Regions from separate parts of the Clostridium carnis genome, predicted to be linked through region 1. Evidence: a T-box and tRNA genes for the amino acid it is inferred to sense, from the RefSeq annotation. Region 1 holds a T-box; the other holds one or more tRNA genes.
The links. The T-box of region 1 lies ahead of metG (methionine--tRNA ligase). A T-box ahead of a tRNA ligase gene usually reads a tRNA of that ligase, here a tRNA-Met.

Region 1 (7,618 bases):
AAATTATTAGATCTATCAACAGAAAATAAATTTAATATAAATATGAATAAAGATTTATTGGAAGAGTGTTGGTCTAATAGAGGTAATTTACCTAAAGAAAAAATATTTCTACATGATGTAAAATTTGCAGGAAAGTCTGCGAAAGAAAAGATTAAAGAAGTAAGAGAATATATGGAAGGTGTAAATGCTAAAAATTATATAATATCATCATTAGATGATATAGCATGGTTATTTAACATAAGAGGTAATGATGTTAAATTTAATCCTGTAGCTCTTGCGTATGCAATAATATCAGATAATAAAGCTAATCTTTATATAGATATGGATAAGATTGATGAGAATATATTATTATCATTAAAAGAAGAAGGTATAGATGTTTATAGTTATAATTCAATAGAAGAGGATGCTAAAAAATTGACTTGTACTGTTATTATTGATAGTAATAAAGTTAATGCAAAAATATATTCTTTAATTAATAAAGAAGTAAAGATAATAGAAGAAGTGAATATAACTACTAAATTAAAGGCTATTAAAAATAATATTGAAATAGATAACATAGAAAATTCCCAAGTTAGAGATGGAGTTGCTATGGTTAAATTTATAAAATGGTTAGATGAATCTATAGGAAAAGAAAAGGTAACAGAAATAAGTGCTGCTGAAAAGCTAACTTCATTTAGAGAAGAAGGAGAATATTTTAAAGGGCCTAGCTTTGGAACTATAGGTGGATATAAGGATCATGCAGCTATGATGCATTATTCAGCTACAGAGGAAAGTCAATATGAATTAAAGAATGAAGGACTATTCCTTGTAGATTCAGGTGGACAATATTTAGATGGAACTACTGATATAACAAGAACCTTTGTACTCGGAAATATATCAGAGGAAGAAAAGAGAGATTTTACACTTGTATTAAAGGGACATATTGGATTGTCTATGGCAAAATTTTTAAAGGGCTGCACAGGAGTAAATCTTGATATATTGGCAAGAAGACCTTTATGGGAATATGGAATAGATTATAAATGTGGAACAGGTCATGGAGTAGGATTTTTCTTAAATGTTCATGAAGGCCCACAAGGCATAAGACCAGAAGGTAATACAGTTGTATTAGAGCCTGGTATGATATTGACAAATGAACCAGGAGTATACAAAGAAGGTAAACATGGTATAAGAATAGAAAATACAATGCTAATTGTTAAAGATGAAGATAGTAAGGAGTTTGGAGAATTTTATAAATTTAAAATAGTTTCATACTGTCCTATAGATTTAAATGGAGTTATACCTGAAATGTTATCAAATGAAGAAAAAGAATGGTTAAATAACTATCATAAAACAGTATTTAATAAATTAAGTCCATATTTAAATAAAGAAGAAGTAGATTTCTTAAAGTATCAAACAAGGGAAATATAATAAATATAAAAAATAGATATGTTATGCAGAATAAAATTAAAGCAATAACATATCTATTTTTATTTTAGTAGATATATACATTTGATATATGTATAGTCTTTTAAATTATTTTTTATCATCTATAATTTCTTCTTCTTTTTTATTTTTAGGTGGATTGAAATATTTATTTACAAGTATAGCAATAACAACACCAAAGGCAGTTTCTATAGTTCTTCTAGTTGCATACATTAGCGGATTACTAGTAGCAGGTGCTACCATTATGGCAACAAGAACTATCGATGCAATTGAAGAAGCAGCAGGTTTATTAACTACGTTACAGCTATAGATAACTAAGCTAATACCTAACCCGGCAAAGAGTGGCAATAAAAAGGAGATTTCAAGATATCTAAATAAAAATAGCATGATTACTCCAACTGTACCTCCAAGAAGAGTTCCTATTAATCTGTTAACTCCTGCTTTTAGTGTATTTTCAACAGTAGGCTGCATGCAAATAACAGATGCAATAGCTGCGTAAAATGGATCTTTTGGGAATAAGAGCAAGCATAGGAATACAGAGATTGCTGTTTTGATATTTCTAAGACCTATACGTGGAAATTTAAAAGAATTCATTTTATTAGTCCCTCCTTTTTTACAGATTATTATATCATATAAATTATATAAGGTTTCATAGACAAATAAAAATTAACAAATTTATATATTAGTATAAGTAGTTAGAAATAGTGTAGGTTTTTCTTTTATTAAAGATATGATAAAATTTAAATAATCATAAATTTTATAAAGAGGTAAAAAATAATGAGTTTTTGGATATATTTATTAATAGTAGAAATTATTCCAATTATAATCTGGATTTTAGGAGCTATTTGTGAAGAAAAATCTAGTAAATTCCCTAATACAAAGGTAGGGTATAAGAGTAAATTTGCAATAAAAAATAAAACTACTTGGGACTATGCAAATAAGCTAGTGGCAAAAATGAATGGTTCAATAGGAACATTTTTATTTATAATAAATGCAGTAATACTATTTAGTATTGGTATTGAGGCTTTTGTTTTTATTTTAACTTTAAATTTAATAATTTCTGTAGCGTTATTTTACATGATAGATAGGCTATTAAGAAGAAAGTTTGATAAAGAGGGAAATATTAAAAATAATTGACAGTAATTTTAATATATCATATCATAATATTAAATAAAAAATGCTATGAAAAGAAGAGTAGTAAGATGGAAGGTCTAAAAGAGAGCTAGAAAAGGTGAAAGCTAGTGTCTGAAAATTTTACGAAGATGGTCTTGGAGCTTATTCTTTGAGCTTTATTAAAAGTTAGGGGAATGCGGTGGCAACCGTTATATTGCAAGGTGATACTAGTCACCTAATGAGTTATTTATTGTGAAATAAATATAAAATAGAGTGGTAACACGTATAATACGTCTCTATATGGGTTTAAATACCTATATAGGGACTTTTTTTATAAATAAAAGGATAAAAATAAGGGAGGAAAAACCATGTGTAAAAAACCATATTATATAACTACACCAATTTATTATCCATCAACAAAGCTTCATATAGGAAATACTTATACAACTGTTGCAGCAGATGCTTTAGCTAGATATAAGAGATTAACAGGATATGATGTAATGTTCTTAACAGGAACAGATGAGCATGGACAAAAGATTCAAAGAATAGCAGAAGAAAAGGGTATAACTCCAATTGAACATACAAATGAAATAGTTGCAGGAATTAAAGACCTTTGGAAAATGATGAATATTAGTTATGATAAGTTTATAAGAACAACTGATGATTATCATATAAAAGCTGTTCAAGATATATTTAAAAAGTTATATGATAAAGGAGATATTTATAAGTCTTCATATGAGGGATTATATTGTACTCCATGTGAATCATTCTGGACAGAAACTCAATTAGTTAATGGTAATTGTCCAGATTGTGGTAGACCAGTAGAAAAATCAAAAGAAGAAGCTTACTTCTTTAAAATGAGCAATTATGCAGATAAATTAATGGAATATATAGAAACTCATCCAGAATTTATTCAACCAGAATCAAGAAAAAATGAAATGGTTAATAACTTCTTAAAGCCAGGTCTTCAAGATCTTTGTGTATCAAGAACTAGCTTTAATTGGGGAGTTCCAGTTACGTTTGATGAAGGTCATGTTGTATATGTTTGGATAGATGCACTTTCAAACTATATAACTGCTTTAGGTTATGGAAGCGATAATAAAGAATTATATGAAAAATTCTGGCCAGCAGATGTGCATTTAATAGGTAAGGATATATTAAGATTCCATACTATTTATTGGCCAATAATGTTAATGGCATTAGATTTACCACTACCTAAGCAAGTATTTGGACACGGATGGTTACTTGTTGATGGTGGGAAAATGTCAAAGTCAAAGGGAAATGTTGTTGACCCTGTAACTTTAGTGGAACATTTTGGTGTTGATGCAGTAAGATATTATCTATTAAGAGAAATACCATTTGGTTCAGATGGATTATTTAATAATGAAATATTTATAAAGAAAATAAATTCAGATCTTTGTAATGATTTAGGAAATTTACTTTCAAGAACTGTTGCAATGGTTGAAAAATATTTTGGTGGTGTAATACCTGCTCCAACTGTTAAGGAAGCAATTGATGATGAACTTATAAACTTAGCTCTAGAAACACCTAAGAAGGTAAATAAAGCTATAGATGAGTTAAGAATTCCAGAAGCTTTAGAACATATATTTAACCTAGTAGGAAGAGCTAATAAATATATAGATGAAACAACTCCTTGGATATTAGCTAAGGATGAAGAAAAGAAAGAAAGATTAGGAACAGTATTATATAATTTAGCTGAAAGCTTGAGATTTTCTTCAGTACTATTATCAGCATTTTTACCTGAAACAAGTGAAAAAATAAATGTACAATTAAATACTAATGTTACTGAATGGGATTCAATTGCAGGTTTTGACGGAACTACTCCAGGAACAGAAGTTAAAAAAGGCGAAGCCTTATTCCCAAGAATAGATGTTGATAAAAAATTAGCTGAGCTAGAAGCTTTAAGAGAAGCTCAATTAGCAGAAACTAAAAAAGATGAAAAAAGAGAAATGATTCCTATAAAAGAGGAAATTACAATAGAAGACTTTGAAAAAATAGATTTAAGAGTTGTAAAAGTATTAGATTGTGAACCAATTAAAAAAGCTAAAAAGCTATTAAAACTAAAAATAGATTTAAATGGGGAAGAAAGACAAGTGGTTTCAGGAATAGCTCAATACTACAAACCAGAAGATTTAGTTGGAAAGTATGTAGTTTTAGTTGCTAACTTAAAACCAGTTACTTTAAGAGGTGAGTTATCACAAGGAATGATCTTAGCAGCAGCAACAGATGATGATAGTTTATTAAAAGTTGTAAATCCAGGTGAATTACCAACTGGAAGTCAAGTAAGATAAATTTTAAGTATTAAGGAGGATAGGGGGACCTATCCTCAATTTTTTATAAAATAACTAACACAATTTAATAAAAAGGTGGTGTTATAATGAAAAAAAGATTTGAATTATCTAAAGAAAAGAGAGAAAATTTAAAAAATGAAATAAAAACTTATTTCTATGAAGAAAGAGATGAAGAGTTAGGTGATTTAGCAGCAAATATGATCTTAGAATTCTTTATGGATAAATTAGCAACAGAATTTTATAATCAAGGAGTAGAGGATTCTTATAAATATATTATAGATAGAGCTGAAGATTTACTCGGAATACAAAAATAAAGCAATAAGAAAATAGTAAGGGGATATTTATGAATATTATTATAGGAAATGCATGGCCATACGCTAATGGGCCACTTCACTTAGGAAGAATAGCTGTATTGTTACCAGGGGATATAATTGCAAGATATCATAGACTTATGGGGGATGAAGTTATATTTTTATCGGGAACAGACTGTCACGGAACCCCAGTAACAATGAAGGCTAAAGAAGAAGGAATAACACCATTAGAAGCATCAATAAAATACCATGAAGAATTCCAAAGATGTTTTAATGAGTTGGGGTTTTCTTTTGATATATTTGCCAAAACACACTCAGAATATCATGAGGCTAAGGTTCAGGAATTTATATTGCAATTATATAACAGTGGGTATATATATGAAAAAGAAGTTGAGCAAATATATTGCGAAAAATGCAATGAATTCTTATCTGATAGATATATTGAGGGAAAATGTCCCTATTGTGGTGAAAATGTAGATGGAGAACAATGTGATAATTGCTCCGAAGTGGTAGAGGTAGAAGAGCTTATAGATAAAAGGTGCAAAATATGTAAAAGTAAGCCTATAGTTAAGGAAACTAAACATCTATTTTTTACACTGTCTAAGTTTGAAAATGATGTTAAAAGATTGGTTATAAGACAACATGGATGGAGAGAAAATGCACAAAAAATAGTAAATAGGTATTTAAGTGAAGGACTTAGAGATAGAGCTGTAACAAGAGATTTTAATTGGGGTGTAGATGTTCCGCTACAGGGATATGATGATAAAAAAATATTCGTATGGATAGAAGCTGTTATGGGGTATCTAACTGCTAGTATGAAGTGTCTTGAAGAAAGAGATGAGGACTGGAAAGAATATTGGCAGGGGGAAGATTCACGTGTATATTTTGTCCATGGAAAAGATAATATACCATTCCATACAGTAATATTTCCAGCTATATTAGCTGGACTTGGAATTAAAAATCCAAATTTAAGAGTGATATCTAGTGAATATTTAAAACTAGAAGGAAAGAATTTTTCTTCAGTAAAAAATTGGGCTATATGGGTAGATTATATAGTTAAAAATTATAATGTTGATTCAGTTAGATACTATTTAGCACTAAATTCTCCAGAGATAAAAGATACAGATTTTACATGGAGGGATTTTATAAATACAAATAATATAGATTTAATGAATGGTTTAGGAAATTTTGTAAATAGAACTTTAGTATTTGTTCAAAAAAACTTTAATTCTAGAATTCCAAAAGGAAATATGCCTAAAAATTTACAAGATGAAATATTAAATTTATACTTTGATGTTGGAGATAAAATTGAAGAGGGACAATTTAAAGGTGCATTAAATGATATTTTTAAATTTATTAAGAAAATGAATAAGTTTTTTGATGATTCTAAGCCATGGATATTAATAGAAAAGGATAGAAAAAAAGCTGGAGAGATAATTTATATTTGTATTCAATCTATAATAAATATTTCCAATCTTTTAGAACCTTTTATGCCATTCACTTGTGAAAAAATAAGAGGGTTCTTGTACTTAAAAGAACCTATTTGGAGCATTATAGAGAAACATGAAGGATTAATCAAAGAAGTAGATACGTTATTTCAAAAGATAGACAGAAAGAATTCTGTAGAAGAGTTTAGAAAACTTAAAGAAAAAAGGCTATAAAAGGGGAAAACCCTAGAGGTTTTAATCATTTTGGGGGACGATTAATCTCTAGGGACCATTCTATTAAGATGGTTTTAGGGGTAAATAATAATGCTTTAACTACTTTACAATTTTAATGATATATTAAAAGTATGTCAGTTATGTGACAAAAAAATAAAGAAAATATTAAGTTGGAAAATAGAGGATTAAGGAGGAATTTAAAGTGAATAATGAATATATAATTTTTGATACACATGCACATTATGATGATGAAGCTTTTGATGAGGATAGAGAAGAAGTTTTTAAGGAAATTAAGGAAAATGGTGTAATAGGAATTTTAAATTGTGCATCAAGCTATAAAAGTTTAAAAACTACTGATGAACTAACTAAAAATAATGATTTTATATATGGTGCATTGGGGATACATCCAGAAAATGCAAATGAATATAGTAATGAAGTAAGAAAAGAAATCATAGAATTTATAAATAATAATAAAAAAATATTGGCTATAGGTGAAATAGGACTTGATTATTATTGGGATGAAAATCCACCAAAAGAAGTTCAAAAACAAGTTTTTAGAGAGCAAATGAAATTAGCAAGTGAGTTAAAGCTTCCTGTAGTAATACATGATAGAGATGCACATGGTGATACTTTAGAAATATTAAAGGAATTTAAGGAAGTAAAAGGTATAGTACATTGCTTTTCAGGAAGTGTTGAATTTGCAAAAGAATGTGTAAAATTAGGATATTATATTGGTGTTACAGGAGTAGTAACATTTAAAAATGCTAAGAAAATAGTTGATGTAGTAAGAGAAATACCA
Region 2 (7,618 bases), 970 kb from region 1:
CTTTAGAATAAAGAGATAATATCTTATCTTCTATGCCATTAACGTTTCTTTGATGCTTTGGTACTATTTGTGGTTCAAATTCGCCGTTGCGGTCGCGAGGTATATTTAATGCTATTTCTCCTAGTTCTGTCTTAATTGTTTTCTTGGAGTATCCGTTTCTACTATTCACTTTTTCACTTACTTCATGCTTTCCGTACCCAAGAGTTTCATCTAACTCAGCTTCTAAAGCTTCTTGTAATACATCCTTAAATAATTCTTTTAATGAAGATAGAACCTCGTTAGGATTAGTGAAATTTTGTTCATTAATATAAGCTCTTAATAATTCTTTTGATAAATCTGACATAATAAAAGACTCCTTCCTGGTAATTAATTATTATCTTAATTATCGCCAAGAAGAAGTCTCCCTTATTCAGTTTACACAAAATTATTTACATGCTCTTGGATTTATTTTATATGCTCTTTACTTTTGGAAATCATAAGTTCTTTTATAAATTTTAAAAATAGTTCCGTTGAAAGGGGCAGATTGATATCTTTATGTTTTATATAATATATATGGCGTATTAACTTTATGTCATCAATTATGTCAATCTTACTGAGCAATCCTAGTTTAAGTTCTTGTTTTACAGCATTTTCCGATATTATGGATATTCCTAAGTTATCATATATGCTCTGTTTTATTGCTTCAATGCTTCCAACTGCGCATATATTATTTGAAACAAATTTAAAGTTACCTACTTTCTCTAAATAAGATATTAATGAGGTATTTGGGTTGGATATTAAGAAAGTTTCGTTTTTTATATCATTGATAAATATTCTTTTTTGTGTGGCCCATGGATGATTGTTATTCACAACTACAACAAGGGGATCTTCTAATAGAGGTTCGCATAATATGTCCTGGGTATCAGAGAGATAGGGTTGTGAAATTATTCCAAGGTCATAGTTTTTATTTAATACACTATTAATTACGTTTTTAGTGTACTGCACATGATTAACTACTGTGATAAAAGGATATTTTTGTCTGAACAAGAACATTATATTTGGTAACATGTATGTTCCAGGTGTGTTAGAGGATGTAATAGATATCTCAGATTGTTCCATCAATTTTGCTTGCAGTAAGTGTTCTTTTGCATTTATAAAAGTATTGGCTATCTGCTGAGCATAGGGTAAAAAAAGGAGGCCGTCTTTAGTTAATTCAGCTTTTTTTGTTTTACGATTAAATAAACTACAGCCAAGATAGTTTTCTAAGCGACGAATCCTCAGTGAAATTGCAGCTTGTGTACAGAACATTGCTTCTGCTGTTTTTGTAAAACTGTTATTTTTTGCTATAAGTAGAAAGGTTTCAAGTGTTTCTAAGTCCATTTCTTATCCTCCTCTTTAGAGTGTTAATTCACTTATATATAAATATTATTTATTATATTATAGATAATTTTTTATATAAAGTACATAAATAAATTCCATTATAGCAGTTTTTTACCAGAGTTATAAATATAATTTATGATTATAACAATTTTTAATAACTATAAATTTTATTTATCATTATGATAAATAAAGGTTATTGGTTAATTTATATTTTTTTCAGTATTATTAAAGTATCAGATAGTTAACTTTTGATAGAGTTTTTATTTAGTAAAGGAGAGATTTAAATTATGACCGAAAGTGTTAAGGTTAAAAAAGTGAAAAGTCCATTTGAGATAAGAATGGCTTACTTTGGATTGCCAATTGCATTAATTGTTTTGGCTCTTATTTGGACCATGGAAACACCACAAGGATTAGCATATAATGCAAAAATGTCTATGGGTATATTTGCATTCGCACTAATTCTTTGGGTTACTAATGGAATTCCAAACTATGTAACATCACTTTTAGTATTAGTTCTTTTGCCAGTTACAGGAGCTTGGACAGAACGAGAGGTGCTGGGGGTATTTGGCTATGATGTTATATGGTTGATGATTGCAGCTTTTGTAATCGCTTCCGGTATGGAAAAAAGCGGACTTGCTAGAAGACTTGCACTATTTCTTATTACAAAGCTAGGAAAGAGTACTAACTCAGTACTTATTGTATTAATGATTACTAACTTTTTAATTTCGTTTGTTGTTCCATCGACAACTGCAAGGGCTGCTATGCTATTACCAATTGTTATGATGATTGCTGAAGTATTTGAGATTAATCATGGGAATAAAAGTGATAGAAATTTTGCAAAATTACTGGCTCTTCAAGGAATTCAAGCTAATAATCTTTCTACTGCTGCCATTGTAACAGCAACTTCATCACAGATACTTGCCGTGAGTTTTATTAAGGATCTTACAGGAAATAATGTTTCATGGATGGACTGGTTTATTGCTGCTGCACCAATTACTATAATTACACTGATTGCTTCATTTTTAATTGGTAAAGTAATGTTTAAGACTGATAATAAATCGGCATCTAAAGAAAAGATAGCTGCTCTTGAAAAACAATATAAAGATTTAGGTAAAATGAATGCTATCGAAATTAAGGCGCTTATTATGTTTGTTATTACAATATTACTTTGGTGTATGGATAGTGCACAACTTGAAGTATTTGGATTCCAGCTTAGTCTTGTTATGGTTTCTATACTTTCGGCTATTATGTTCTTTTTACCTCATATAGGTATATTGGAATGGAAGGAAGCTAAAATATCTTGGAACCTTTTGGTATTTAGCTGTGGTGCTTATGCAGGTGGTTTAGCACTTGATTCTTCAGGAGTTGCATCTTGGGCATTGAACAAAATGTTTTCAAGTCTAGGAGTTGAAAATCTGAGCTTTTTCACTCTGTATGCAATAGTTATATTTATAGCTAGTTTTTCACATATAGTATTTACAAGTAAAACTGTTAGAACTATAATACTTATTCCTGCGATTATCGCAATTGCAAAGACTGCAGGGGTTAATCCAGTGGCGCTTGCACTTCCAGCTTCAATTATGATTGCAGATTGTATTACATTACCACCTCATAGCAAAGTTAACCTTATATATTACGGTACAGGTAACTTCACAGTTCTTGAGCAGTTTGTTTATGGAGTAGCGGTTCTTCTTGCAAAATGGGGAATCATGTTAGTTGCATCATTTACATGGTTCAAAGTAATCGGATTAGTGTAAGGAGGCAAATTGTATGAAAAAATTATTAACAATATTATCTATTTTTATAATGTGTTTTTCATTTTCAACTGTAGCTTTTGCAAGCAGTATAGAAGAGTTGGAATATGTGAAGGATGTTGTTGTACCTAATGGACAGGATGGTGTTATTACTACAACTATCAAAGGTACTACAGATAGTGAAGGTGTTTTAAGAATACCTTGTTATAAAAATGCTGATATTAAAAAGATTGATATAAAAACTGGTAAATTAATAGAAGAGTTGAAAAAAGAAAAAAACGGAAGTCTTGAATACTATATTGCAAAATTTGAAGAAAAGGAAGATAAAGTTGAGTTAGTTATTTCTCAAGCTCAAAAGAATACTTTTGAAATTAATGCATCAAAGCAAAAAGACACATTTCCAGGTAATGTTAAAATGGTTACATATAAGATGACAAATAACACGCCTGTTGAAATAGAAAAATATGCTTTAGAAATGGCTATCCCTGAGGAGTATGAACTTTATAATATAGTAGGCTACAATCCAGAGAAGGCATATAGTATGTTTTCAAAAGATGGTAGCAAGTACGGAGCCTTCGAATTTGGAAAACTATCTGCAGGGAAAGAGAGTAAGTTTTCAATTAATATATATAAGACAGGAAAGTCTTTTACTTTCATACTTTGGGGAGTTGTTGTTTTAATTTCTTCATTCTTTATGTATAAAAATAAAGAAATGCTAAAACAAGCTAAAGAATTAACTAAAGAGAAAAAGGCTAACACTGTAAAATAGGAGATGAATCAGTTGAGAAAGAAACAAGGATTACTTATGATATTAGATGGATTAGGAGACCGTCCTAATCTGGAGTTAAATGGAATGACGCCACTTGAGAGAGCAAAAACTCCAAACCTAGATTTTCTTGCTTCACAGGGAATGTGTGGTAATGTTTATCCAATAGCCCCAGGGTTAAGAGTAGGTACTGATGTTGGTCATCTCCATATATTTGGGTGCGACAGCAATAAGGTATACTCTGGAAGAGGCCCCATTGAAGCCTATAGTGCGGGAATAGAATTGATGCCAGGAGATGTTGCCTTCAGAGGTAATTTTGGAACTATTGATGATAAGTATACAGTTATTGATAGACGTGCTGGTAGAATTCGTGAAGGTACAAAAGAATTAGCAGCTGCCATTAATGGTTTAATATTATCTGATGGCACACAAGTAATTGTTAAAGAGCTTACGGAACATAGAGTTGCAATTGTATTAAGAGGTAATAATTTAAGTGATAAAATATCCTGTACTGATCCAGGTACAGCAGTAGAAGGGGAGAAGCTTGTTGTTCCAAGTCCGTTAGATGACACAAGCAGTGCTGCTAAAACAGCAAAAAACTTATGGGAATTCACAATCCGTTCTTATGAAATTTTGAAGGAGCATCCTATAAACAAGCAACGTCTTTCTAAAGAATTATATGTAGCCAACGCTATAATAACTAGAGGTGCAGGTCAAAAGAAATATATGCCATCTATAAAGGAACTTTATAATATAAAAGCAGCATGTGTAGCAGGTGATATAACTGTTGGAGGCATAGCGCAACTTGTAGGTATTGACTACTTCTCTCATGAGAGTTTTACTGGAAGCTTTGACACCAATCTAACAGGTAAAGCAGATATGGCTATTAATCTTCTCAATGAGAAGAAGTACCATTGGGTTGTAATGCATATTAAAGCTACAGATTTAGCAGGACATGATAATCTTCCAATTGCAAAGAAAGATATGATTGAAAAAGTGGACAGCATAATTGGATATATTCTAAAGAAAATTGACCTTAATAAATGTTATATAGCAGTTACAGCTGATCACTCTACCCCTTGTGAAGTAAGAGATCATACGGGTGATGGAGTTCCAACAATTATTGCTGGTGGAGATGTTAGAAAAGATAGTGTTAATTCTGCTGGTGAATCTCAGTTTATGTCAGGTAGTCTAAACAATCTTACTGCAAATGATATTTTTATGTTACAGATGGATTTGTTAGGCTTTACTGAGAAGGTAGGGTCATAATTAAAAAGAGTACTAACCTTTAAAATAGTATAATATTATAAAGTAGGAGCTAGGAAACTGGCTCTTATTATTTTATATTTATAAATATGAATATAAAATAATAAAAAACCTTACAGTAAGAGTAAGGTTTTTGGTTGCGGGAGCAGGACTTGAACCTACGACCTTTGGGTTATGAGCCCAACGAGCTGCCAACTGCTCCATCCCGCGATATTAAGTTTTCAAGTCGCCTTTGCTAACTTGTATTCTAAGTATAACTTTATATTATGATAAAGTCAAAGTACAAGAGTACTATATTATCGTTTAAGGTGATGTGAAGGCTACTAGAGTCTAATATGCATGGAAATGCTATGAGAAGATAAAAAAGTTTTAATTAGAAAAATAATAAGATGATTTGATTTATATAATGCTTTTTGAAATTAAAATACAATTAATGAATTAAAATGGTGTATTTGTTAATATAAGAAATTTACTTTAGTATTATTATTTTATAGGAGTAGAAAATGTTATTTATATAAGTTAAAATAATAATTAAATTGTTATTTTTATTAACATAAAATTAACAAACTAGTGTTAGAATTTATACAAATATAAATAAAAGGATTTATTAAATATAATTCTATAATGAGTAAGGGAAAAGAAAAAAATATTAACAGTAATTTAAAATAGGAGTGAATAAAAATGGGATTTTTAAATCAATTTGTAGATATAATGATACACTTAGATAAGCATTTAGGAATGCTTATACTTAATTATGGAATGTTAACTTATATTATATTATTTTTTATAATACTTTTTGAAACAGGATTAGTTGTTACACCATTTTTGCCAGGTGATTCTTTAATTTTTGCAGCAGCTACATTTGCAGCATTAGGTGTACTTAATATATATGTATTAGTAGTAATACTATTAGTAGCAGCAATTTTAGGAGATACTATAAATTATAATATAGGAAAATATTTTGGAGGAAAGCTTTTAGGAAAAGAAGATTCAAAATTAATAAAAAAAGAATATATAGATAAAACAAACTCATATTATGATAAATATGGTGGAAAAACTATTATTATAGCAAGGTTTATTCCTATAGTTCGTACTTTTGCCCCTTTTGTAGCAGGAATAGGTTCAATGAAATATAAAGAGTTTTTAACTTATAATGCAATCGGTGGAGTACTTTGGGTATTTTCAGTTTCTTTACTTGGATTCTTTTTTGGTAATATTCCAGTAGTAGCAAATAATTTTTCTACTGTAATAATAGCAATTATAATTATATCAATTTTACCGCCTATAGTTAGTGTTTTAAAAGTTAAATTAACATCTAAAAAAGTAATGTAATGAATTGGAATTTAATATAGATATAGAAGTATGGAATAAATATAGTACATAAAAGAGTATGGTTAACATAAAATTAATGAATTATTTTAAAAAACGTAAGTAAAAAAAATAATTAAGCGGATAATAATTAGTATAAAGCTAATTATAAAGGAAGTGTTTTTATGAAAAAGTTGTTGTATATAACAGTAAATTCAAAACCGGAAAATTTATCTGCAAGTAAAACGGTTGGTAGAGCATTTATAAATAAGTTCTTAGAAAAGTATGATAATTTTAAGTTAGAAGAATTAGATTTGTATGAATGTTATATACCAAGATTAGAGTATACATATTTTAATAAAAGAAACTGTATGATAGAACAAGAAGCATTTAATAATTTAGATAGTAAACAACAAGAGGAAATTCATAAAATTATTAAGCTTACGGATCAATTTAAAGAAGCGGATGTATATGTAATAGCAGCACCTATGTGGAGTTTATCATTTCCAGCACCGTTAAAAGAATATATTGATTGTATTGTTATGGATGGAAAAACAGTTAGTATAAATGAAGATAAAATAGAAGGCTTATTAGATGATAAACCAAGAGGGATGGTATATATACAATCATCAGGTGGAAAAATTCCTTGGATTATGAAAATGGTACTTAATAAAGGACTAAATTATATAGAAGATATAATGAAGTTTATGGGGATAAAGAAATTTGAAGAGTTATTAGTTGATGGAACAGGTACAACAGAAGGGGAAAAAACTGTAGCTATAGAAAAAGCTATAGAAAAAATAGACGAAGTAATAAATGATATTTGGAAAGAAAAATAATATATAAATTTAAAATAATTCCTATTAAAAATAAATTTTAATAGGAATTATTTTATTATTTAAAGCTTTAACAACTTATTAAATATAAGAATTTTATATCACATTAACATAAGTTGTATATTATTATGTAATTTATAATTTAACAAGATTTTTAATAGTGATATAATAAATTTAAAATATAGTTTTTATATAGGGGAGGAAGTATTTTGAATAATCACGAAGGTATAAAGTGCCCTATTTGTGGAGAAGTAATGGAAGAGTATGTTTATGCTTATGATAATAAACAATATGGGAATAAATATTATAAATGTAAGATATGTGGACAT

Region 2: it has a tRNA-Met gene. The T-box ahead of metG (methionine--tRNA ligase) is inferred to sense a tRNA for this amino acid. The anticodon was not compared.

The regions. Positions count from the first base shown of each region.
Region 1 covers NZ_BAAHYS010000001.1:1,205,745-1,213,362, reverse strand. The annotation lists gene ACYQ1T_RS05615 (aminopeptidase P family protein) at 1-1,407, shown strand, start outside; gene ACYQ1T_RS05610 (FUSC family protein) at 1,513-2,016, opposite strand; gene ACYQ1T_RS05605 (SdpI family protein) at 2,200-2,559, shown strand; T-box leader at 2,596-2,836, shown strand; gene metG (methionine--tRNA ligase) at 2,904-4,847, shown strand; gene ACYQ1T_RS05595 (DUF2164 family protein) at 4,934-5,161, shown strand; gene metG (methionine--tRNA ligase) at 5,191-6,819, shown strand; gene ACYQ1T_RS05585 (TatD family hydrolase) at 7,022-7,618, shown strand, end outside.
Region 2 covers NZ_BAAHYS010000001.1:230,847-238,464, reverse strand. The annotation lists partial or broken gene ACYQ1T_RS01255 (IS256 family transposase) at 1-343, opposite strand, end outside; gene ACYQ1T_RS01250 (LysR substrate-binding domain-containing protein) at 445-1,359, opposite strand; gene ACYQ1T_RS01245 (SLC13 family permease) at 1,647-3,116, shown strand; gene ACYQ1T_RS01240 (hypothetical protein) at 3,130-3,882, shown strand; gene apgM (2,3-bisphosphoglycerate-independent phosphoglycerate mutase) at 3,895-5,148, shown strand; tRNA gene ACYQ1T_RS01230 (tRNA-Met) at 5,280-5,355, opposite strand; gene ACYQ1T_RS01225 (DedA family protein) at 5,827-6,477, shown strand; gene ACYQ1T_RS01220 (FMN-dependent NADH-azoreductase) at 6,639-7,292, shown strand; gene ACYQ1T_RS01215 (hypothetical protein) at 7,499-7,618, shown strand, end outside.